Regions from separate parts of the Colwellia sp. BRX10-4 genome, predicted to be linked through region 1. Evidence: predicted binding sites of a transcription regulator. Region 1 holds the regulator's gene; the other holds the start of a gene.
What was found. The regulator FliA, encoded in region 1, starts transcription of late flagellar genes. The targets are predictions, from matches to a motif close to CTAAAGNTNNNNNNNNNNNNGCCGATA.

Region 1 (11,655 bases):
ATCGACAGGTATAACACCAGCCCAAACACTATCATCGTATAACTCTTGTAACTTTCTATAGGTCAGTAATGATGCTTTAGTACGTTTATCAAACATGGTCGGCACTATGGTATATTTAAACGGCTTATCTTGCTCAACTTGCATAATATCCATTGTTTTCATCATGCGGTCTAAGCCTTTCAAGGCTAAGAACTCAGTCTGCACTGGCACAATAATACGTTGCGATGCCGCCAAAGCATTCACCATCAGCACACCTAAAATCGGTGGGCAATCGATTAAGACATAATCATATTCATCGGCTATTTTTATCATCGCTTTTTTCAACACTAAGCCCATACCACCTTTATTACCGAGTGAACGGTCTAAAGTGGCTAAGCCCATAGTTGCCGGGAGTATATCTATATTGTCGTATTTCGTTGGACATAAGCTTTGCATTATTTGTTCTTTGGTTGAAAATTGAACAAATAAATCGTAAACACTTAACTCAAGATCTTCAGATTCGATACCAAAATAATAACTCAAAGAAGCATGGGGATCAGTATCTACCAACAACACTTTATAGCCCTGCTCAGCTAATAACCCACCTAAGGAGATTGTTGTTGTGGTTTTACCAACGCCACCTTTTTGATTTGCTACGGTCCATACTACCAAGTTGCTAACCTACTTATTTCGTTATGCTAATTATTGTTCTGCTCAGAAGAGGGGTTGTCATCTTCTCGTGTTGTAATTCTAATGCCACCGTTATCAAGTCTTATGATACGTATTTCATTATCCTCATCACCATTATCTATCTGCTTTATAGCTTCGACGTCTTTAATGCTGATGGTAGGGGTCGCAAGTAAATTTGACTTTTCTAAACCATACTTTGATATAGCAATAACAACACGACGGTTTTGAGCGCGCCCTTGTGCTGTTTCATTATCTTCTCGTGGGTAATATTGCCCATAACCCTCAATGGCCATTCGAGCAGGGTCAAGGGATAAGTATTCAAGCACTCTTAAAATAGCAGTTGCTCTAGAAACTGATAATTCCCAATTAGAAGAAAATATCTCAGTATTAATTGGTTCGTTATCAGTATAGCCCCTTACACGAATAAAATTACTGGAAGAACCAATTACATCATAAATAACCGCAAGTATTGTTGTCGCGTTGTTGGTTGCTGATGATGAGCCACTGGGGAAAAGCATACCGCTGTTTAATTCTATTTCTAACCAATCGCCATCAATCTGCAGTTGCGCATAACCTGATTCGATTAATTCGAACAAGGCGGTATGTAATTCTTTTTCTAGTGACGTTAGATTAGTGCCTACCTGACTGTCAGAAACATTAGATAGTGTTTTCTCACCGTCAAAAAGTTCAGGGCCAGCCACATCTAAAATACCATTGCCATACAAGCGCTTATTCGTTTTTGAGGTGTTAACATCGAGGATGTCCTCACCATGCCCCCGATTTTTCGGTAATTTATCATTGGCTTGAAAAACTTTACCTATCGATTCTGTCGCAGATTCAAAGGGCTCGTCATTAACCATTGCCATCGCATATAAGACAACAAATAAAGCGAAGAGCAAGGTCATATAATCGGCATATGAAACTAACCATCTGTCGACATTATCATTTTCGACTGAATGTCGGCGTTTCCTTAAGTGGTTCATTGCTCTAACCGAAAGGCCGACAACTTGTTTTCAATGGCATGTGGATTTTCTGCTAATGCAATAGAGATAAGGCCTTCAGCAATCATTTCGCGGTACATCGTTTGCTGGTGTATAATAGCCTTTATTTTATTAGCAACGGGTAGGTAAATTAAATTGGCAAAACCGACACCGTAAATAGTCGCAATAAAAGCTGTTGCAATGCCTTGCCCCAGTAAAGTTGGATCGGTAAGGTTACTCATCGCATGAATGAGGCCAAGTACCGCTCCTAAAATACCTATGGTAGGACTGTAGCCGCCCATAGACTCAAAAACATGAGCAGAGCGCAAATTATGCTCGCGATAAAGATCTAAATCTAATTCTAATGAGACACGCAAATTGTCTACTTCTATACCATCAACTAATAAGTTTAGCGCTTTATTGGTATAAAAATCTTGTTCTTCTTCGGCAATATTTTCCAGTGATAAATATCCAGATTCTCGTGCTTTTTCAGACCAAGAAACTATCGAATCAATGCCTTGGTTGATATCATACTTTGGTGGATAAAATATCCACTTTAATAAAGACAACGCATGAAAAAATTGCGCTGAAGATGATTGTAACATTACAGCCCCTAAAGTACCGCCAAAGACAATGATAAAGGCAGGTAACTCAAATAACGCAGCAAGGGAGCCACCGTCAAGAATAAAACCTAAATATATGGCAGTAATTGCGACAAAAAGCCCAGCAACGGTTAACTTATCCATGGTCAACTTCCTTGATAATACTTTGGCTGATATCTTCTAATGCTAAAGATAAAACAGAAATACCGGCAACGGTAACGGCTTGCGGCATACCATAAACCACACAAGAAGCTTCATCTTGTGCCCATATTGTCGCTCCTTTACCTTTTAGCATGCGAGCACCTTCTCGACCATCAGAGCCCATACCGGTCAGTACAACACCCAATACTGAGCCACCAAATACTTTAGCTGCTGAGCCAAAACTCACATCAACACTTGGTTTAAAAGCAATCTTTTCAGACTTATCTTCTATAATTTTTAATTTTGCTAATTTTGGCGTGCCGTCAATAATCATTTGCCTGCCACCAGGCGCTAGGTAAGCGCAACCAGGTTTTAAAATATCCCCATCTTCTGCTTCCTTGACATTAATATTGCACAAGGTATTTAAACGATTGGCAAAAGCAAAAGTAAAAGCAGCGGGCATATGCTGTATTAAAATAATGGGTAACGGAAAGTTTTGCGGCAATTGCGTTAATATTTTTTGTAAGGCAATTGGCCCCCCCGTTGATGTACCTATAGCGAGTAGTTGATAACTTTTACCTGAGCTTCTTTTAACAACCTGACTGCGAATACTTTCGCTTTGATGCGGTTCAGTTTTAGTTGTACGCAGCGGAGTTCTCGATTGAATTTCGAATTGATTTACAGGTTTAGTAGCCGTTGAAGAGAGGCTAATTCTTGACGCGTGTGCTTTTACTGCCAGTTTTCTTTTCAATAAACCGTTAGTCTTAGCTAATTGAACCACTCGTTGACGCAGCACACTACCCGCATCATCAGTTGTTTTGGCTATTTCACTAAATTTTTTCGGGAGAAAATCAAGTGCTCCAGCTTCTAAGGCCTCGAGGGTCGCATTAGCACCTTGATGAGTGAGCGATGAAAACATTAAGATTGATGTTGGTGCTTTTGCCATTATTTGTTTCACAGCTTCAATACCATTAAGTAATGGCATTTCTATATCCATGGTGATCACATCAGGCTTTAAAGACACAGCCTTTTCAACAGCATCTTTACCATTTACAGCAACATCAATAACAGTAAGGTTCGGATCTTTATTTAAAATATCGGTAACTCGACGTCTAAAGAAACTCGAGTCATCAACAACCAACACCTTATAGGGCATTTATTATCTCATTTGTTATTATGAATGAAAAAGCCCTAATAAAATTTAGTAGGGCTTTATTATGCGTTAAGAGCGTAATCTTTTATTAACAACAGATTTTTTTGCGTAAAACTTCAGCATGTTAGGTACATCAATAATTAACGCGATACCACCATCGCTGGTAATTGTTGCGCCAGCCATACCTGGTGTGCCGTGTAATAAACGGTCGAGTGGTTTTATCACCACCTCTTCTTGACCAATTAAACTGTCGACCACAAAGCCAACTTGCTGATTGCCCAATTGAACGATGACCACATGACCTTTTTCTCTTGGCTTTTCAACAAAATCACGAACTAACCACTTATCTAAGTAAAAGAGTGGTATCGCCTTTTTACGAACAATAATGGTTAGTTGTCCATCAACAACGTTGGTCGTGGTTAAATCAAGATGAAATATTTCATTGACACCAGCAAGTGGCAAGGCAAATGTTTGTTTACCAACAATAACCATTAATGTCGGTAAAATAGCTAACGTTAACGGTACTTTAATCTCTAAGATTGTACCTACACCCATTTCAGAATCTATACTTACCGTTCCGTTTAACTGGGTAATTTTAGTCTTGACTACATCCATGCCAACACCACGGCCTGAAACTTCTGAAATCTCAGTCTTGGTAGAGAACCCTGGAGCAAAAATCAAACTAAAAGCTTCTTTATCTGTCATTCTAGCAGCTGAATCAACATCTAGAACTCCACGAGTAATCGCAATTTCTTTGAGCTTTTCTGCATTCATGCCAGCACCATCATCTTTGATGGTTAATAATATATGATCACCCTCTTGAGAAGCAGAAAGCACCACGACACCTTCTCTTGGTTTACCTAATGCTTCGCGCTTATCGGGCATTTCTATACCGTGATCTACAGAGTTTCGCACCAAATGCACTAATGGATCAGCGAGTGCCTCAACAAGGTTTTTATCCAGATCGGTTTCTTCACCTTTAAGGACTAATTTAATTTCTTTATCTAAACTGCGCGCTAAATCTCGAACAACTCGAGGAAATCGTCCAAAGACTTTTTTGATTGGCTGCATACGGGTTTTCATTACCGCACCTTGCAAATCAGTCGTTACCGCATCAAGATTAGAAACAGCTTTTGTTAAATCTTCATCCTCTTTAGTTAAGCCTAAACTTGATAAGCGATTTCTCACTAAAACAAGCTCACCCACCATATTCATAATTTGATCAAGACGTTTAGTGTCAACTCTAACAGTCGTTTCACCCTGCATTGCTTTAGCAGGTGCTTTTTCTGGTACTGGCGCTTTAGCGACAGGTTTAGCTGCAGGCGCTACAATTGCTGTCTTCGCGGCTGGTGTTTGAGCAACAGGAGTTGGTGTTGGTGCGCTAGGTGCTGGAGTAACCGATAATTTCGGCGCTTGACCTTGACCATGTAATTCGTCTAATAAGGCTTCAAAGTCATCGTCACTTATTTCATCTGATGAACCGCTATTTGATGAAGATGGCTTACTTGAATTATTAGCAGCGACTTCGGGCGAAAAAGCCCCTTGACCGTGAAGTTCATCAAGCAAGGATTCAAATTCGTCATCTGAAATATCATTGCTGTCTGAAGACGTTGCTGTTGCTGCATGTGCTGGCGTTGAAGCTGAGCCACCACCATGGAGTTCGTCAAGAAGCCGTTCAAATTCATCTTCTGACATTTCGTCGCTAGAAGAAAAGCTTTCGCTTTCATGAGTAGCGACTGCTTCAACAGCTACTGGCGCAGGCACTTGATCTTTGCCTTCGGGTTGGCTTAAACGATGCAGTTCTGCAAGTAATTGAGCATCTGCTTTATCAAGTTTTTCGCCGTTTTGAACTTGTACAAACATTTCATTTACAACATCAAGCGCTTGTAAAATAACATCCATTAAGCTGGCACTAACACTACGTTGGTTGGTACGTAACAGATCGAAAATATTTTCCGCGCCATGACATACGTCAACTAAATTATGTAATGCTAAAAAACCAGCCCCACCTTTAACGGTGTGAAATCCTCTAAAAATAGCATTTAATAATTCGGCATTATCAGGGTCGTTTTCAAGTTCTACGAGTTGTTCCGAAAGCGTTTCAAGTATTTCTCCAGCTTCTATTAAAAAATCCTGAAGAATCTCTTCATCTTGCTCAAATGACATCCAGCAACTCCTATTAAAATCCTAAACTTGATAAAAGGTCATCAACATCATCTTGGTCAGCGACAACATCATCACGTTGTGCTGCATTAACGATCGGGCCTTCAACTAAGTTATCACCTACTTTAGGTTTACTTCGTTCTGCATTACTATCTGTCGTAATACCAAAAGCGGTTAGCATACCAATTAAGCTATCCTCTACTTCACGAACTAGATCAATAACTTTACGAATAACTTGTCCGGTTAAATCTTGAAAATCTTGCGCCATCAAAACATCAGTCATTAAATCATGCATACGCACTGATTCTCTATCTGTCGTTTTTAATAATAAATCTATATCAACACATAAACTTTTAAATTCGGTTAATTCCAATTTGTTATGCATTAATTTTTGCCATAACGGATTAACAGCCTTTATTTGCTTTTGTATTGTATCCACAACGGGAAAAATAGATTCTACAGCATCCATGGTTTTATTAGCAGCTTCTTCCGTTCGCGTTATAACGTAATTTAGACGTTCTTGAGCATCGGGGATATCTGCTGTCGCTAAATCATTTAACCTAGAATCTAATTGAAAATTATTTAATGAGTCATGTAGTTGACGAGTCAGCTTGCCTATTTCAACAAACAATTCAGAATTAATTGGATTTTGAATTTCAGCAATTAATTCATCTGCCTTGTCTTGTTGACCACTTTCTAAATATTCGACCAATAGCTTTGCTTCTTCCAAAGAAACATGCACATTTGTATTCGCACTCATGCAAAAACCTCACGTTTAGATTAATTAATTATCTATCTAATTAATGAATTAACCTAAGCGTTGAAATATTTTATCTAGCTTGGCGTTTAACGTCGCTGCGGTAAATGGTTTTACAATATAGCCATTAACACCCGCTTGAGCCGCCATCACAATTTGTTCTTTTTTGGCTTCAGCAGTGATCAGCAAAACTGGGATATGTGATAATTTTGCATCGGCACGGATGGCTTTGAGCAAATCAATACCTTGCATACCTGGCATATTCCAATCAGTTACAACAAAGTCAAAAGAGCCTTCTTTTAACATCGGTAAAGCAGTGCTACCGTCATCTGCTTCTGAAATGTTAGTGAAACCTAAATCTCGTAACAAGTTTTTGACGATACGTCTCATCGTTGAAAAATCATCAACAACAAGAACTTTCATATTTTTATCCAAGGCACCCTCCGGTGAGAACATTTTAAAATTGTAATTATATGTATATTCTACTCAACTTTGCCAAGATTGCATACGTCCTTTTAACCTATGCATCGCTTGACTGTGAATTTGGCTAACACGCGACTCACTTACATCAAGCACTTGACCAATCTCTCGAAGATTTAATTCTTCGTCGTAATATAGTGACAGTACTAGAGCTTCGCGTTCGGGTAAAGTGGAAATGCATGCTGTTAACGATTTTTTAAAAACTATTTTTTCAAAATTATCATAGGGATCGTTATTATTCACATCTTCCATATTCGATATAGCATCTGCCCCCGTACTTAAGTCTTCAATACCAATTATTTTACCAGTACTGACCTCACTTAGAATATGATGGTAGTCATTTAACGAAATATCAAGTTTTTCAGCAACTTCAATATCAGTTACATCACGACCTAAACTTGCTTCAAGCAATTTTATCGCTTCACTGACCATGCGGCTATTTTTATGAACAGAGCGGGGAGTCCAGTCACCACGGCGTATTTCATCAAGCATAGCACCACGGATACGGATACCAGCAAAGGTCTCAAAACTTGCACCTTTGCCGTGATCAAAATTATTAGACGCTTCAAGCAGGCCTATCATGCCTGACTGGATAAGGTCATCAACCTGCACGCTCGCAGGTAACCTTGCTAATAGATGATAAGCGATTCTTTTAACTAAAACTGTATGCTGCGAAATTATAGCAGATTTATCAGTTTGAATACTGTAAGCATTTGATTTTACCACTATCGCTCACTCGCTAAATTATAGGAAAGATAAAGAACTTTCAACAAACTACTCATATCTGATTACTATTGTTATTGATGTTCTAACAATTGTTCAATAAAAAACTCTAAATGACCTGATGCTTCTTTAGGCACTGGCCATTTAATTAAATTACCTGCTAAAGATTTAAAAGCAACCGCTGCAGGCGATTGTGGATAAGCTTCAACAATTGCTTTTTGTTTTCTAACGGAATTTCTTATATTTTCGTCAAATGGAATCACCGCAACGAGTTCAAGTGCAACATCTAAAAATCGATCGGTAACTTTAGAAAGCTTACCAAAGAGTTGCTGTCCTTCTCTTGGTGTTCTCACCATGTTGGCAACAACTTTAAATTTAAATACGCCATGATCTCGACTTAATAATTTCATTAAGGCGTAGCAATCAGTAATAGAGGTAGGTTCATCACAGACCACTAACATTACATCTTGTGAGGCACGGCAAAAGCTTAGTACCATATCGGAAATACCGGCTGCAGTGTCAACAATAAGTACATCAAATTTTGTGTTCATATCACTAAAAGCGCGAATTAAACCCGCATGTTCAGCTGGCGTTAAATCGACCATAGATTGTGAACCTGACGTAGCAGGAATGATATTAATGCCAGCGGGACCTTCAATAATTATATCGTCTAATTCACATTCCCCAGAAAGCACATGTGATAAGTTACGTTTTACCCGCAAACCTAGCATAACATCGACATTAGCCAAGCCTAAATCGGCATCTAAAACTAAAACTCGTTGTCCTAATTGTCCAAGTGCAATAGCGGTATTAAGCGAAACGTTAGTTTTACCTACTCCGCCTTTACCACCAGATACAGCAATAACTTTTACCGGAGCTGAATTTTGCATTTTTCTTAAGCCACTTGCTTGATCATTCATTTATCGTCTTTCTCTACTTTCTTACGAATAGCCATCAATTTAATTTAGTATAACCCTATAATCATTTATTCTGCATATTTTTATAGTCTTAAAATCACATATTTAGAACATGTTATGGAAATACAGCTGTATTAGCACTCATCGGTGCTGTTCGCCAATTTATTGGATTATTAATTTGATTTTTCGCGCTCATTTTATCTGCTAGCGTAACGAGTTTTTCAGCATTTGCAACTTTAATATCTTCAGGAACTCTTTGTCCATCCGTTAAGTAGCCTATCGCTAAACCGTTTTGAATCGAAGTGGAAATTATTTCCCCTATGCTAAGGCTTTCATCAAGTTTAGTATAAATACAGCCTGCTAAAGGTACTTTTTTAAAGCGATCAACATTTTCTTGCATAACTCGTTGCTGAGTATTAGCCGCTAACACTAAATAATTGCGAATTCTGACCCTTGCATTAGAAACTAAAGTGGTTAGGTGTTTAGCTAAACGCATATCACGTTGCCCCATACCTGCAGTATCAATAAGTATTAGTTTCTTTTTGGAGAACTGTTGCAACAATGTATCTAAGGTTTTAGCATCACTGGCAAGCTTTACATCACAACCAATAATTCGCCCGTAAGTAGCTAATTGTTCAAATCCAGCAATACGGTAATTATCTGTTGAGATCATCACCACTTGGTCTGCGCCATGAATCTGAGCAAACCGCGCTGCGAGTTTAGCGACGGTAGTTGTTTTACCTACGCCGGTAGGTCCCACTAATGAAACCACACCACCACGATGAATAATGTCATTATTAGTGGTATTAATTTGTTGGCTGATAAATTTCTTCGCTAATAACCAAGTATCTTGGTCATTTTTTTGTGCTGGTATATAGCCTGCAATTTGATCTGAAACTTGTTCGCTCATACCCAAAGACATTAGTCGATTAACCAACATCGCGCGAGTGGGATCTTTTTGCGCCATATCCTGCCACATTAACCCCGAAATTTGGTGTTCTAATAATTCACGAATAGAAGACATTTCGTGTTTCATCTTCTCTAAGTCGGCGTTATTTACATTTTGTGGCGGTAACCCATCGGTTACTAAAGACTGTGCTTGGTTCATTACCGGCTGTTGATAGGAGTCGCTTGATTGTTCATCACCTTGTTCTTGGCTATTTTGCTCCAAACGGTCGGTGAAGCTTTTAAATTGCTGCTCAATATTACTTGACGGTGTTGGCGTTGAAACTGGCACTGAGTTACTAGGGTTATTTAGCTTAGCGGCTGCCTGGACAATTTTATCATGCTGAACTTGATTAATACCTTGACCAATATTTGCAGGTGCTTGCTGAACTTGACGGCTTAATAAAGCCGCTAAACTGTCTGAGGGTAAGCGGCTATCTTCTGCTGTAGAGTTGTGCGAAACACTAGGACTGGTCAAGGGATTATTTTGTCTAATATTGACTACATCATTGTCTATCGAACGGTCAAAACTTTTTGTTGCTTGCGCTGTAGAGTTGTTTTCACGAGAATTTTGCATTACAGGTTGTGTTGCTTTAATTTCTACGTTGTTGTCAACCGCAGCCATTAATTCAACGCCTTCAGGTACACGTTTATTTGACATAATCACAGCGTCAGCACCTAGCTCGTCTTTGATTTGTGTCAGCGCACTTCTCATATCTTTTGCTACAAAACGTTTAATTTTCAAAACTAACCCCTTATCAACTGCAATTGCTATTAATGATTGATTCATTTAACCGCAAATATTTTCTGCTGTTCATTACTGACATTGTAATTATTGACCTATGGCGCTGACTATCTTTATCTGCTTATCATCTGGAATTTCTTGGTACGAAATTACCCGCAAACCTGGAATAGTATATTTAACAAATTTAGCCAGTACCGCTCGTAAAATCCCTGAGGTTAACAATATTGGCGTATCACCCGCCATTTCTTGTTGTTGAGCACCATCAGCTAGTGATTTTTGTAATCGTTCTGCTAAACCTGGTTCAATGCCAGCACCATCATCGCCAGCCATTTGCATGGACTGGTGCAACATCTGTTCCAACTCTGGCGCCAAAGTTATGACAGGTACCTCAGACACTGGGCCCACTAACTCTTGAACAATGAATTTACGCAAGGTAATACGAACAGCTGCGGTTAAAATTTCAGGATCTTGGGACTTAGGGCCATACTCTACTAACGTTTGAATAATACTGCGCATATCACGAACGGCAACACCTTCATTCATCAGGTTTTGTAGTACTTTAACCAAAGTACCCAGTGATAAAACATCTGGGATGAACCCTTCAATTAATTTAGGGTAATTTTTGCCTAGCATATCAAGAAGGTTTTGTACTTCTTCATGACCAAGTAACTGTGCTGCGTTATTCGTCAGTATTTGACTTAAATGAGTGGCAAGGACAGTCGATGAGTCAACCACGGTATAGCCTAAAGACTGTGCATGTTCGCGTTGTGCTGGTTTTATCCATACCGCTTCTAATCCAAAAGCAGGATCGATTGTTGCCACGCCGTCAAGTTTGCCAAACACTTGCCCTGGATTTATCGCTAATTCATGATCGTGTCTAATTTCAGCTTCACCGATAGTGACGCCCATTAATGATATTTGATAAACATTAGGGTCTAAATCAAGATTATCGCGAATATGTACCGCTGGCACTAGAAAGCCAAACTCTTGAGAAAGTTTTTTACGAACACCTTTAATACGGTTAAGGAGTTCCCCACCTTGAGATTTATCTACTAGAGGTATTAGGCGATAACCAATTTCTAAGCCAATAATGTCAACATGATTAACATCGTCCCAACCTAAGTCTTTTACTTCTGCTTCTTGTTGCTGAGTTTCAACCTGCTCAGCATCTGACTTATCCGCTAATTGTTTTTCTTTGGCAATTTTGTACTTTCCACTTAAAAAGGCGGTTCCAGCGATCATGAAAGCAAAGAATAAAAACGCAAAGTGTGGCATGCCCGGAATAACCCCCATGACAAACATAACGGCGGCAGCAATATACAAAGAACGTTCTTGACCTAATTGGCTGCTGACTTGCTCGCCCATGTCCTGAGAGGTATT
Region 2 (11,655 bases), on a different contig from region 1:
GGAAACAGTACAGGGCTTAAAGCGCGTAATTACTTATTCAAACCGTAATTTTTCAAACGGTTGGTTTGAAGTTGACCTTGATTATGATCCACAAATTGTTTTAGAGGAAGTTAAATCTGCCATTGACTCTATTTCTAGTTTCCCTGATGGAATGGAACGTATCAAAGTTGAGCGTGAAAAATTTCGTCAAGAAGTTATGTATATCAGCCTATATGGCGACTTAACCAATGGTGAGCTGAAAGAGTTAGGACGAAAAGTTCATAACGAAATTCAACAGCTGCCTTTTGTTAACATTTCAGAATTATACAGTGGGCTAGACTACGAAATATCCATCGAGGTGAGTAAAGATAAGTTACGCGAATATGATTTAAGTTTTAGCGATATTGCTCAAGCGGTCCGTGGTTACTCACGTAATATGTCTGCAGGACAAATTCGTGCAGAAAATGGTTATATTAACTTGCGTGTTGAGAACCAAGCTTATCGAGGATATGAATTTGAGCAAATACCTGTTGTTACCTTAGCTGATGGTTCTAAAGTTTTATTAGGCCAAATTGCAACAGTTATTGATGGTTTTAAAGAAGGCTTACAGTATTCAAAATTTAATGGTGAAAACTCAGTCACTATTTTTATTGGCGCTGCCAATAATCAAAGTATTACTGATGTTGCAGAAGTCATTAAAAAGTATGTTGATGATAAAGCGAAGATACTTCCTGAAGGCGTTAAGTTAGAAACTTGGGTTGATATGACCTACTATCTTGAAGGTCGCTTAACGATGATGATAGACAACATGAAAAGTGGAGCAATATTAGTTTTTATAATGTTAGCGCTATTTTTACGTGTTCGTTTAGCTTTCTGGGTAATGATGGGTTTACCCGTTTGTTTTCTTGGTACTTTATTTCTTATGCCATTAGAATTTATCAATGTTACTATTAATGTTATCAGCTTGTTTGCCTTTATCTTGGTGTTAGGTATTGTCGTTGATGATGCTATTGTGATGGGGGAGAGTGCTCATGAAGAAATAGAACAGAATGGCCATAGTACTGAAAATGTTATTCGTGGTATCCAACGAGTTGCCATGCCAGCGACCTTCGGTGTATTGACAACAATTGCTGTATTCCTGCCTTTTTTGTTTGGTGAAGGCCCTTCCGCTGCTTTTTTTAAAGCGATTGGCTCAGTCGTGATCCTTTGTTTAATTTTTTCTTTAATTGAGTCAAAGCTTATTTTACCCGCGCATTTGGTAAAAATGAAAATTAAGGCTTTTAATCCTAAAAATCCAGTTGATATATTACGTCGGTGGATTGATACCAAACTAAAAAACTTTATTGAGAATATTTATCGACCTGCTTTAATCACTTTTATTAGCTATCGTTACGCGGTATTAATGTTTTTTATCAGTTTAATGCTAATTTGTGCGGGATTGTTTAATGGCGGTTTTGTTCGCTCCGTTGGTCAAGCTAAGATCCCACATGATTTTCCTCGTGTTAATGTTGAAATGAATGTTGACGCCTCAGAGAAGGCAACATTGCAAACGTTATTAAATATTCAAGGTGTTATTAACACTATCGATAAAGATATTGAAGCGAAATACGGGCAGTCAATGATCTCTGATATGCAAGTTGATTTACGTAGCAGAACCAGTGGTCAATTGATGGTTAAATTAGTGATACCTGAATTACGGCCCATGAATACTTTTGAACTGGCCGATTTATGGCGCGCTGCTATTCCTAATTATCCCGGTGTAAAATCGTTTACTATTGGTGATAATTTATTTGGCTCCGGTCGAGATGATGGCGATATAGCCTTCAGATTAGAAAGTAAAGACGATGCACAATTACTCGCCGCATCGAGAGAGTTAAAAACTAAACTTAATTCTTTAAAAGGTATTGGTGATGTTAATGATAGTCGTCAAACCAGTGCCAAAGAAGTTCAGTTTGAATTAAAACCGCTTGCTTATAGTTTAGGATTAACTTTAGCCGAAATAGCTTCACAAGTGAGTTACAGTTTCTATGGTTTAGAAGCACAACGCATTTTACGTGACAGCGAAGAAGTGAAAGTGATGATCCGTTATCCACTTGAGCAGCGAAGCTCTGTTGGACATGTTGATAATGTGATGATTAAAGCGCGAAATGGTGCGGAATTACCTTTGTCAGAATTGGCTAATATTAGCTTACAAGAAGGGGTGACTAGTATTCGCCGAGAAAATGGTAATCGGACAATTAGTGTCTGGGCAAGTGTTGATGCTGAACAAGTTGAGCCATTTAAAGTTGCTAACGATATCAGAGATAACTTTATTCCTGAACTGTTAAGAAAATTTCCAAAAGTTCAAAGCGAATTGTCGGGGAGCATTCAAGAAGAAATGGATGGTCTAAATAGTCAGATACGTGATGGTGCTATCTCTTTTTTGATTGTATTCTCACTATTGGCAATACCGTTGAAGTCTTATTCGCAAGCGGCAATGATTATGGTGGTGATTCCTTTTGGAGTTATTGGCTCTGTATTCGGTCATTTTATTTTAGATATGGACTTAAGTGCATTATCCCTTATGGGAATATTAGCGGCGTCTGGTGTGGTCGTTAATGACTCCTTAGTCATGGTTGACTATGTTAACAATGCCAGAAAATCAGGTGTTAAACTAAAAGATGCGGTAATACATGCTGGCACTAAACGTTTTAGAGCTATCATGTTAACGTCAATAACAACCTTTATTGGTTTAGTGCCTATCATCTTCTTTGAGGTAAGTGCCCAAGCACAAATCGTAATTCCAATGGCGATATCTTTAGCTTTTGGGGTATTATTTGCGACCATAGTTACACTGGTACTGATCCCAAGTTTATATCTTATTATTGAAGATATTAAAAAGATCTTTAAGCGTAAAAAGAAACAACCGCTTATTGCTGAAAATACCGGTGATTTATCGGTTAACTAATCGATAGTATTTTTATCAAAGCCATTACTTTTGTAATGGTTTTTTTATGCGATTCATTAAATTTATTAACCAATACCTCTCTGCTAGTCCTGTCAAGAAAAGCTATCGTTAATAATAATAGCTGGCTATAATGGTGTTAATGCTAATATTAATAAATGAAGCGAACTCATTATAATGAAACATATTTATCTTTTTTCAACACTTACGCTCATGACTATAACGGGTTGTTCGACAACTGAAAATGCTTGCGAAGATATAACAATCGCGAGTGAACAAATTCAAATGTGCCAGTCACTTCAACGCCAAATAGCAGAGGCTAAAGGTAAACCTATAAAACGAACTGAGTTAGAACGTCGTTATCAAGTTGACTGCATTGACATTCGCTACTATCGTGATGACAAACAGCCAGCAATTTGTGGTAATAAACAAAAAATTGGCGAAGAAATTAAAACGCTTAAAAAAGAGGCCAAGCAGTAAAAGATTAGGCCCTTACTCGCTTACTTTAAGGCAAACTTTAGGGGTTGCTTTTCTTAAAATTAATCATCAAATGAGTGTGTCATATGTTTAAAAAAATAGTCAGTTTAGTCTTCACTTGTAGCTTTTTATTCTCATGTCAGCAAGCCGCTGAAGAAGTGACTAAAAGAGATACAGCCAATACCGAGGCTATTTCAGCCGCAGAGGTATCAATCATGCCTAAAAAAAGTTTGTCTGCTAAAGTGGAACCTGAGCAAATATCATTTACCGCGACAATTAAATATATGAATTTAGAAGGGGGCTTTTTTGGATTAGTTTCTAAAGAAGGTAAGCATTGGTTACCGCTGAATTTAGAAAAAGAATTCCAAAAAGATGGCGCTGTTATCAAAGTAACCGGCAAAGCTATCACGGGTATGATGACTATTCAGCAATGGGGAACTCCTTTTTCAATTACTGATATTGAATTAATTACTGCAGCGAATAAAGCGCCTGAAAATAAGAACCTGCAGTAGCTTTACTTACAGATCGAAGGTTGCATCAATAATGTTAGATGACGATTTTTGCCTGAAATGATGATTTGATAGATACCACGATATTCTTGTTCTGTTATTGGTGATACAGAGCTTTGGCTTAGTAATTCTGCCAATCGTACCGTGGTGTTACTGTGTCCAAACACTACAGTGTTTTCTTGTTCTTTGATTAATTGCCAGGCGAGTTGCTCTAATTTATTGGGCGCATAATTTTTGATCGCAAGTTGTTGCTGTTGTGCTAGCGGTGTAGCCGTTGCCATAGTCCGTTGATAGCGCGTACTGTATATATTTTCTATTTCTGCATTCTGTAGAATACGCGCAAGTTCTTTTGCCCTATATGTACCACATTGTGTTAATCCAGAATCTTCTTGATCAGTTTTGTTTTCAGCATGACCAATTAAATAAAGGCTGTAGCTTTTACTTTCCTTTTGTACATAAGCGTTTTCAGTCGCATTAACGATTAAAAAAGGTATGTTGATAAAAAAAATTAACAGTAAAATTAATTTATTCATAACATACCTTTTTCGATTTATGCTTATTCACTATTAAAATAAACGATTCAAACCATTCAATGCAGCAACACGAAATGCCTCAGCCATCGTTGGATAATTAAACGTGGTATTAACAAAGTATTCAATGGTGTTACCGCCATTGGTTTGTTGCATAATTGCTTGACCAATATGAATGATTTCAGCCGCATTTTCACCAAAACAATGAATACCTAAAATTTCTTTAGTTTCGCTGTGAAAAAGTATCTTCAGTGAACCGACTAAACTATTTGATATTTGTGCTCTTGCTAAATGTTTGAACTGGGCGCGACCAACCTCATACGGAATTTTTGCCGCGGTCAGTTCTTGTTCTGTCTTACCAACAGAGCTTATCTCTGGAATCGTGTAGATACCTGTAGGAATATCAGCAATAAGTTTTGCTGTACTTTGGTGATCTATCATCGCTGAAGCCGCTAACCGGCCTTGATCATAAGCGGCACTGGCTAAGCTTGGGTAACCAATGACATCACCTACCGCATATATATTGTCGACACTGGTTTGATATTGATCGTTGACTTTTAGTTGCCCACGCCCATCTGCTGATAACCCTGCATTTTCAACTTTTAAGTCGGCGGTATTACCTGTTCGCCCATTAGCAAAGAGTAAACAGTCGGCGCGCATTTTTTTACCCGATTCTAAATGAACAACCACAGAGTCGTCGGATGCTTCAACTCGTGCAATCGCTTCGCCATGACGTATTACTACACCATTATTCCATAAGTGGTAGCTGAGTGAATCAGACATTTCAGCATCCAAAAAAGAAAGCAGTCTATCTCGGGTATTAATTAAATCTACCTTTACACCTAAACCTCTAAATATAGAGGCGTATTCGGAACCAATAACACCAGCACCATAAATAATGATAGAACGGGGATCATGCTTAAGCGATAAGATGGTATCTGAGTCATAGACTCGCGGATGGTTAAAATCAATATCTTTAGGTCGATAGGGATGTGAACCCGTAGCAATAACAATTTGCTTTGCCGTAATTTGCTCAATAGCGCCTTCGTTATTCACTATTCTAAGCGTATGGGCATCAATAAAAGATGCTTCACCCGAAATCAGTTCAACGCGGTTACGATCATAAAAGCCACTGCGTAACTGAACTTGTTTACGAATAACCGAAGAGGCATGTTTAAGAATAGCTGGGAACGTTAAGTGTTTTGCTTTTTCATGCCCTCTAAAAAGTGGACTCGCGTTATACTCAATGAGTCGGCTAACACTTTGACGTAAAGCTTTTGAAGGAATAGTTCCCCAATGCGTACAACCACCGCCAACGTCTTTATATCGTTCAACAATAGCAACACGTTTTTCTTTTTTAGATAGCTCCATAGCCGTACCTTCGCCACCGGGTCCGGTACCTATAATTATTGCATCGTAATCGTAATCGTTATTTGTTTTCTTCTTCGTTTTAGCTTTATTTTGAGTTGCCAAAATCTTGCCTTAAATTCCTACTAAGATAAAAAAATTTTAGCAGGAATTTAGACGTCTGACCATGTAAAAGCTTATTAATCTAAGGGGTTTATGCCAGTTGGGTTAATAAGCGTTGAAAATGCTGTTGTTGGTCTGCCAAGTGCTGCTTAAATTCTTGGTATTGCGCTGCTAATTCAGAGCTCTCAACGTCGGCGATTAATTTATCGCGCCTACTGGCAAGTAATTTTTTACGCACATCATAGTAGTCATTAATTCTACTAATGAGTAAATCATATTCTTGCTGTAGTTTTTCTCGCATTTGTTCCGCATTTGGATGAGAGAGTAACTTCTTCTGGCTACGTTTAAGTACCATAGCTAAGCGCGCTTTTTCAATTTTGTCATCTGGGTAAGTCCGCAGTTTTGAGGTAAGCTTCAAAAATTCACAACCTTTAATCAACCATTTAGTTGGATCAAACTGCCACCAACGAATGCCGTTACGATAATCATTTTCAAAAATATGATGATAGTTATGATAGCCCTCACCAAAGGTTAAAAAAGCAAGAAAGCCATTATCTCGTGCAGTATTTCTTTCTGTGTAAGTTTGTTTCCCCCAGATATGTGCCAAAGAATTAATGAAAAAAGTAGTGTGATGGCTTAACACTAGTCGCAAGAAACCGACTAAAAGTAAACTACTAATAATATCGCCGTGCCATAAACCAAATAAAATAGGTACACCAAAGTTCATCAATATTGTTAGCAACAAATAATTTCTGTGCTGCCACATTACAATAGCGTCTTTTTGTAAATCACGGGTATTGTCGTAATTAGCATATCGATGCGCTTGATACTCACGCAGCATCCAACCGATATGTGAATACCAAAAGCCTTTTTTAGCTGAATAGGGATCTTTGTCATTATTATCGACATGCTTATGATGAACTCTATGATCAGAAGCCCAATGTAATATACTATTTTGTAAGGCAAATGCACCACCTAGTGCAAAAATGAAACGTAGCGAAGCATGTGCTTGATAGCTTTTGTGCGACCATAATCGGTGATAGCCAGCAGTAATAGACATACCACAATAGATAAAGCAGCATAGTGCTACTACAAGTTCAGTGGTATCAAAACCGTGTGTTATTGCACGATACGGGACGCCAATTGCGGCAACTAAAAAGGTAATTAAAAACACACTAAAATTTAGCCAAACGATTTTAGGTTTATTCATGTAATAAGAATTCCATCAGTAAAAAAACAAACACTAAGTAAATTATTTCAGTGTACACGTGTACTCTATTTTAACTTTGATCACTTTTCAGTCAAGGTAATTTTTATTAAATTTTTTATCTTTAATCGATAATACTGTATTTAAATGTCGATGTTAGTGATCAAGTTTCTAGTAAATAGATGAAAATTCAGTATGATATAAACAGGCTAAAGTATAGGTTAATGAAGTCATGAGCGGGATCCGGGCACAGCAAAAAGAAAAAACACGTCGGCAATTAATTGATGCTGCTCTTGGGCAGTTAAGTAGTGAGCGTAGCTTTTCGAGTTTAAGCTTACGGGAAGTCGCTAAAGAGGCTGGCTTAGCACCAACATCATTTTATCGACATTTCTCTGATATGAACGAACTAGGTTTAACGCTGGTCGATGAAGCGGGTTTAACTTTGCGTCAATTAATGCGACAAGCTCGCCAACGTATTGAAAAAGGCGGTTCTGTCATTCAAATATCTGTCGTCACCTTTATGGAGTTTATTGAAAGTAATGGTAATATATTTCGCTTATTATTACGAGAGCGTTCTGGAACATCAGCTGCTTTTCGAGCGGCGGTAAATCGAGAAGTGCGTTATTTCACTTTAGAATTATGTGATTATCTACAGCAAGCAAATAAGTTGAATGCAGATGTGGCTTTTTTACAAGCCGATGCAGCGGTGACTATCGTATTTAGTGCTGGTTCTGATGCGTTAGATGTTGATAAAGAGGATCGTCGACAAATATCAATGCGAACCATTCAGCAGCTGCGCTTTATAGCACGGGGAGCTGCTGAATTTAGCAATAGGGGAGTAAAAAAGTAAAAATTTTACTTTTTACGTGAAAGTATCACACCTGTTTCAACATGGTGGGTATATGGAAACTGATCAAATAACGCAAATTTTTCAATATTGTGTGTCTTTATTAGTTCAACTAAGTTTTCTTTTAATGTCTCAGGATTACATGAGATATAGACAATACGTTCAAATCGGCTAACTAACTCTACGCTATCAGGGTCAAGGCCTGCTCTTGGTGGATCAACTAATACGGTATCGTAATTATAGCTTTTGAGATCGAAACCTTCTAAACGACGAAATACTCGCTCACCGTTCATGGCTTGACTAAAGTCTTCACTGGACATTCTTATTATATCAACATTGGTTAACTGGTTTGCGGCGATATTATTTTGTGCTGATTTTACTGACGTTTTCGATATTTCAGTCCCTAAAACCCGATCAAAGTTTTCAGCGAGTGCGATACTAAAGTTACCATTACCACAATAGAGTTCTATTAAGTCACCATCGATATTTTGTGTGCCTTGCTTTGCCCAAAGTAGCATTTGCTCATTAACGTGCCCATTAGGCTGTGTAAAACTATTTTCTACTTGCTCGTAGATATAAGTTTTATCGCCAACAGTTAACTTCTCAGTGACATAATCTTTATCAAGGATAAATTTTTGTTTTTTAGCACGGCCAATAATATCAACAGGGGCTATTGCTGAAAGGGTCGTTTTTAGTGTTGCTGCATCACTTAGCCACTCTTCATCTAATTGTCGATGATACAACAAGCTTATTAAAAGCTCGCCACTGAGTGTTGATAAAAAATCGACTTGAAATAATCGATGACGAAGTGAAGGTTTATCTTTAATTTCGTCAAGCAAGGCTTTCATGGCTTGATTAATTAGTTTACTGGCAACGGGGAAAGTGTCGACGCGATACTTTTCTTTCGTTTCACTATTAAACATAATATAAAATAAGTCATCATTGTCATGCCAGACTCTAAACTCTGCTCTTAATCTATAGTTTAATGGCTCTGATCGAAAAACATCAAAATTTGGTAAGTCAAAATCACTAAACAATTTAGCGATATCATCCTGTTTGTTATCAAGTTGTTTATCATAAAATTGTGGTGCAATGTGACTAAACATATATAAGCCTTAAACGTAGAAAAAATTAAACAATATTATACTCAACTATAGTGAGTATTACAGAGGCGCTGAGTTTAGCGATTGTGATTACTTTGTCTAGTCATTTGTCTATAATTTTCTTACAAGAGACTGAGTTTTTCCTAAAGTTTTACGAAAAAATGCCGATATAATAGCCATATTAAATTTAAGGATCTTTAGATCTTTGATTGTGTCTAATTAAAATTTAATTAGACACCGGAGAGTAACAATGAATAAAATTGATAATCAGACAAGGTTGCCGAATTATGTAGGGAAAAGTCGTAAAAGTGAACCAGCAAATAATGAAGTCGTTAAACGAGAAATGCCAGCAGAGTCAGTTAATACACTGGCATTAAACCATCGTGCTGCCATTACAATGAAAATTATATCTCAATCAATTTCTAGTCAGATTTCAGCAAATTTTCAAAAGATTACCGATAGACCACAAGCAACTAATGTAGTGATGAGTGATATCAGCAAAACAGCGTTAAGTGAAAGCGAACCAGCAACTAGCCTTTTTGATTTCGAAGCAGTGGTTCGTAATGTTATGGACTTTGTTAGCTCTAGTATTTTAGCTGCCCAAGCAAATGGAGTGAGTGAGGATAAGTTGAAAGAGATGTTTGAGCAGGGGCGTGCTGGGGCGAATTTAGGTATTGATCAAGCAAAAGGCGATTTAAAAGATCTCGCCATGCTTGACGATGACTTAAACCAAGGTATAGAAAAAAGTCGTACGCTTATTAATAAGGGGATTGACGACCTTTATGAACAAATGTTTCCTCCAGCCAATAAATCGAATGAGAAGATAGCGGAGTTAACGCCAAGTATCAGGTCTACAGCAATTGATAGCGAATTATACACAAGCAATTCAAAAGGTAGTGAGCTGAGTATTACCACTACTGACGGTGATGTCGTTTCAATATCATTTAGCGAATTACAAGAATATGCCAGTAAAGAAGCTTACCAGTATCAAGAGAGTAGCCAAGGGGGATCGACAAATTATAGTAGTACCAGTAGTCAGTATCATGAAATTAACTTTTCTTATAGCGTAGAGGGGGAACTTGATAATGATGAAAAAGCAGCCATCGAAGCATTAATTAAAGACGTAAATTCACTACAAAAAGACTTCTTTAATGGCGATGTTAATAAAGCTTTTGAAAAAGCAGTTGAACTTAGCTTTGATAATAAACAGATAACTAGTTTTAGTATGGACTTGCAGCAAACAAAAACCAGTTATGTTAGCCAAGCGTATACAGCAGTTGCAGAGTTGGATGATAAATTAGCGCCTAGTGTCGGAAAAGACCTGAGGCCTTTAATTGACTTTTTAGATCAGTTTAACCAGCTACAAGAACAAGCAGATAAAATATTGTCTAAGAATGATGATGCTTTTGGTCAGTTACTTGATGCGGTCTTTAAAGCTGAGTTTGGTGACGATAAAGTCGCTAAAGAAAAGTTCGATAAAGTAATAGATACGGTTAGGTCTGACAACATTAAGCTCTAATAGATAAAATAAACCCACGCTAACGTGGGTTTATTTAGGAAAACTTACCAAGAATAATGGTTATTCTTCTTCGAGACTTTTTTCTGGACGTTCCTTCGCTTCACGAACTTTCAAAGTACGCTGCTGAAATTCAGTATCATTAAGCGATGTAACAGCCGCATCAGCCGCATCAGCTGACATTTCAACAAAACCAAAACCACGACGCTTTCCAGTATGTTTATCTTTCATTAAACGAACAGAATGAACTTGACCATGTTCAGAGAATAACTCTCTGATCGATGATTCATTTGCTCGGTAAGGTAGATTCCCTACATATAACGTTTTTATTTCTTCATCAGCACTTTCTGCAGTAGTTGATGAACCTATAAGTGGCGCAATAAAAGTACTTACTAAAACTAATATCGCAGTAATTTCTGGTGAGCTGCCAATAACAGTTGATAAAATGTAAGCAATTACAGCAAATATTACTGCGACGATAAATGTTAACCCTTGAGGAGACTTCATATATGAATACCTAATTATTATTTTAAATTCTAAATTAAAAAACTAAATTGCAATGTCCCTGCTACCCAGCCTTGAATATTGTACAAAGTACAAAGTTGTAAAAAAGATAAGTGTAATTTATATGCAAATAACACCTTACTTATATTAAGCAAAAAATAAAAAGTTTACTACACTAAATAAGCATATTAATTAAAAGCACTATTTTAGTGCTTATATAAGCCACTTTAAGTGGATTATTATATAGGAGGAATATAATTGCTGATGTTTTTTGAGCGATTAGGAAGTATATTGCCCATATTGTTTTTATTTTCAGCAAACAAACATAAAGATGAAAATAGTACTTGATCCTTTTCAAAATATGTCTAGAATGCGCTCCAGTTCCAAGGGGTTCAGTCAAAACGAACCACGAAAGAGCTGTTTTGATAAGTTATCTACATCACTTTAGGGTAAAGTAGTTAACTTAACGTTCTATGGATAAGGTTTGAATCTTCGAAAAGAAACTTCAAATTAAATTAAATAAAACGTTGACATCAAAACTGAGAAGCGTATCATGCGCATCTCGCTTC

Region 2: the regulator FliA is predicted to act here: its motif matches at 9,210-9,236, upstream of H4J67_RS18760 (DUF5610 domain-containing protein).

The regions. Positions count from the first base shown of each region.
Region 1 is NZ_JACGVZ010000001.1:369,617-381,271, reverse strand. It holds gene H4J67_RS01790 (ParA family protein) at 1-651, opposite strand, end outside; gene H4J67_RS01785 (flagellar motor protein MotB) at 678-1,652, opposite strand; gene H4J67_RS01780 (flagellar motor protein) at 1,649-2,395, opposite strand; gene H4J67_RS01775 (chemotaxis response regulator protein-glutamate methylesterase) at 2,388-3,548, opposite strand; gene H4J67_RS01770 (chemotaxis protein CheA) at 3,615-5,711, opposite strand; gene H4J67_RS01765 (protein phosphatase CheZ) at 5,725-6,468, opposite strand; gene cheY (chemotaxis response regulator CheY) at 6,517-6,900, opposite strand; gene H4J67_RS01755 (RNA polymerase sigma factor FliA) at 6,952-7,671, opposite strand; gene H4J67_RS01750 (MinD/ParA family protein) at 7,743-8,588, opposite strand; gene flhF (flagellar biosynthesis protein FlhF) at 8,701-10,275, opposite strand; gene flhA (flagellar biosynthesis protein FlhA) at 10,363-11,655, opposite strand, start outside.
Region 2 is NZ_JACGVZ010000040.1:6,044-17,698, forward strand. It holds gene H4J67_RS18720 (efflux RND transporter permease subunit) at 1-2,926, shown strand, start outside; gene H4J67_RS18725 (hypothetical protein) at 3,101-3,403, shown strand; gene H4J67_RS18730 (hypothetical protein) at 3,487-3,912, shown strand; gene H4J67_RS18735 (histidine phosphatase family protein) at 3,915-4,442, opposite strand; gene sthA (Si-specific NAD(P)(+) transhydrogenase) at 4,476-5,912, opposite strand; gene H4J67_RS18745 (fatty acid desaturase) at 6,001-7,119, opposite strand; gene fabR (HTH-type transcriptional repressor FabR) at 7,349-7,966, shown strand; gene trmA (tRNA (uridine(54)-C5)-methyltransferase TrmA) at 7,972-9,069, opposite strand; gene H4J67_RS18760 (DUF5610 domain-containing protein) at 9,317-10,585, shown strand; gene H4J67_RS18765 (RNA-binding protein) at 10,646-11,089, opposite strand.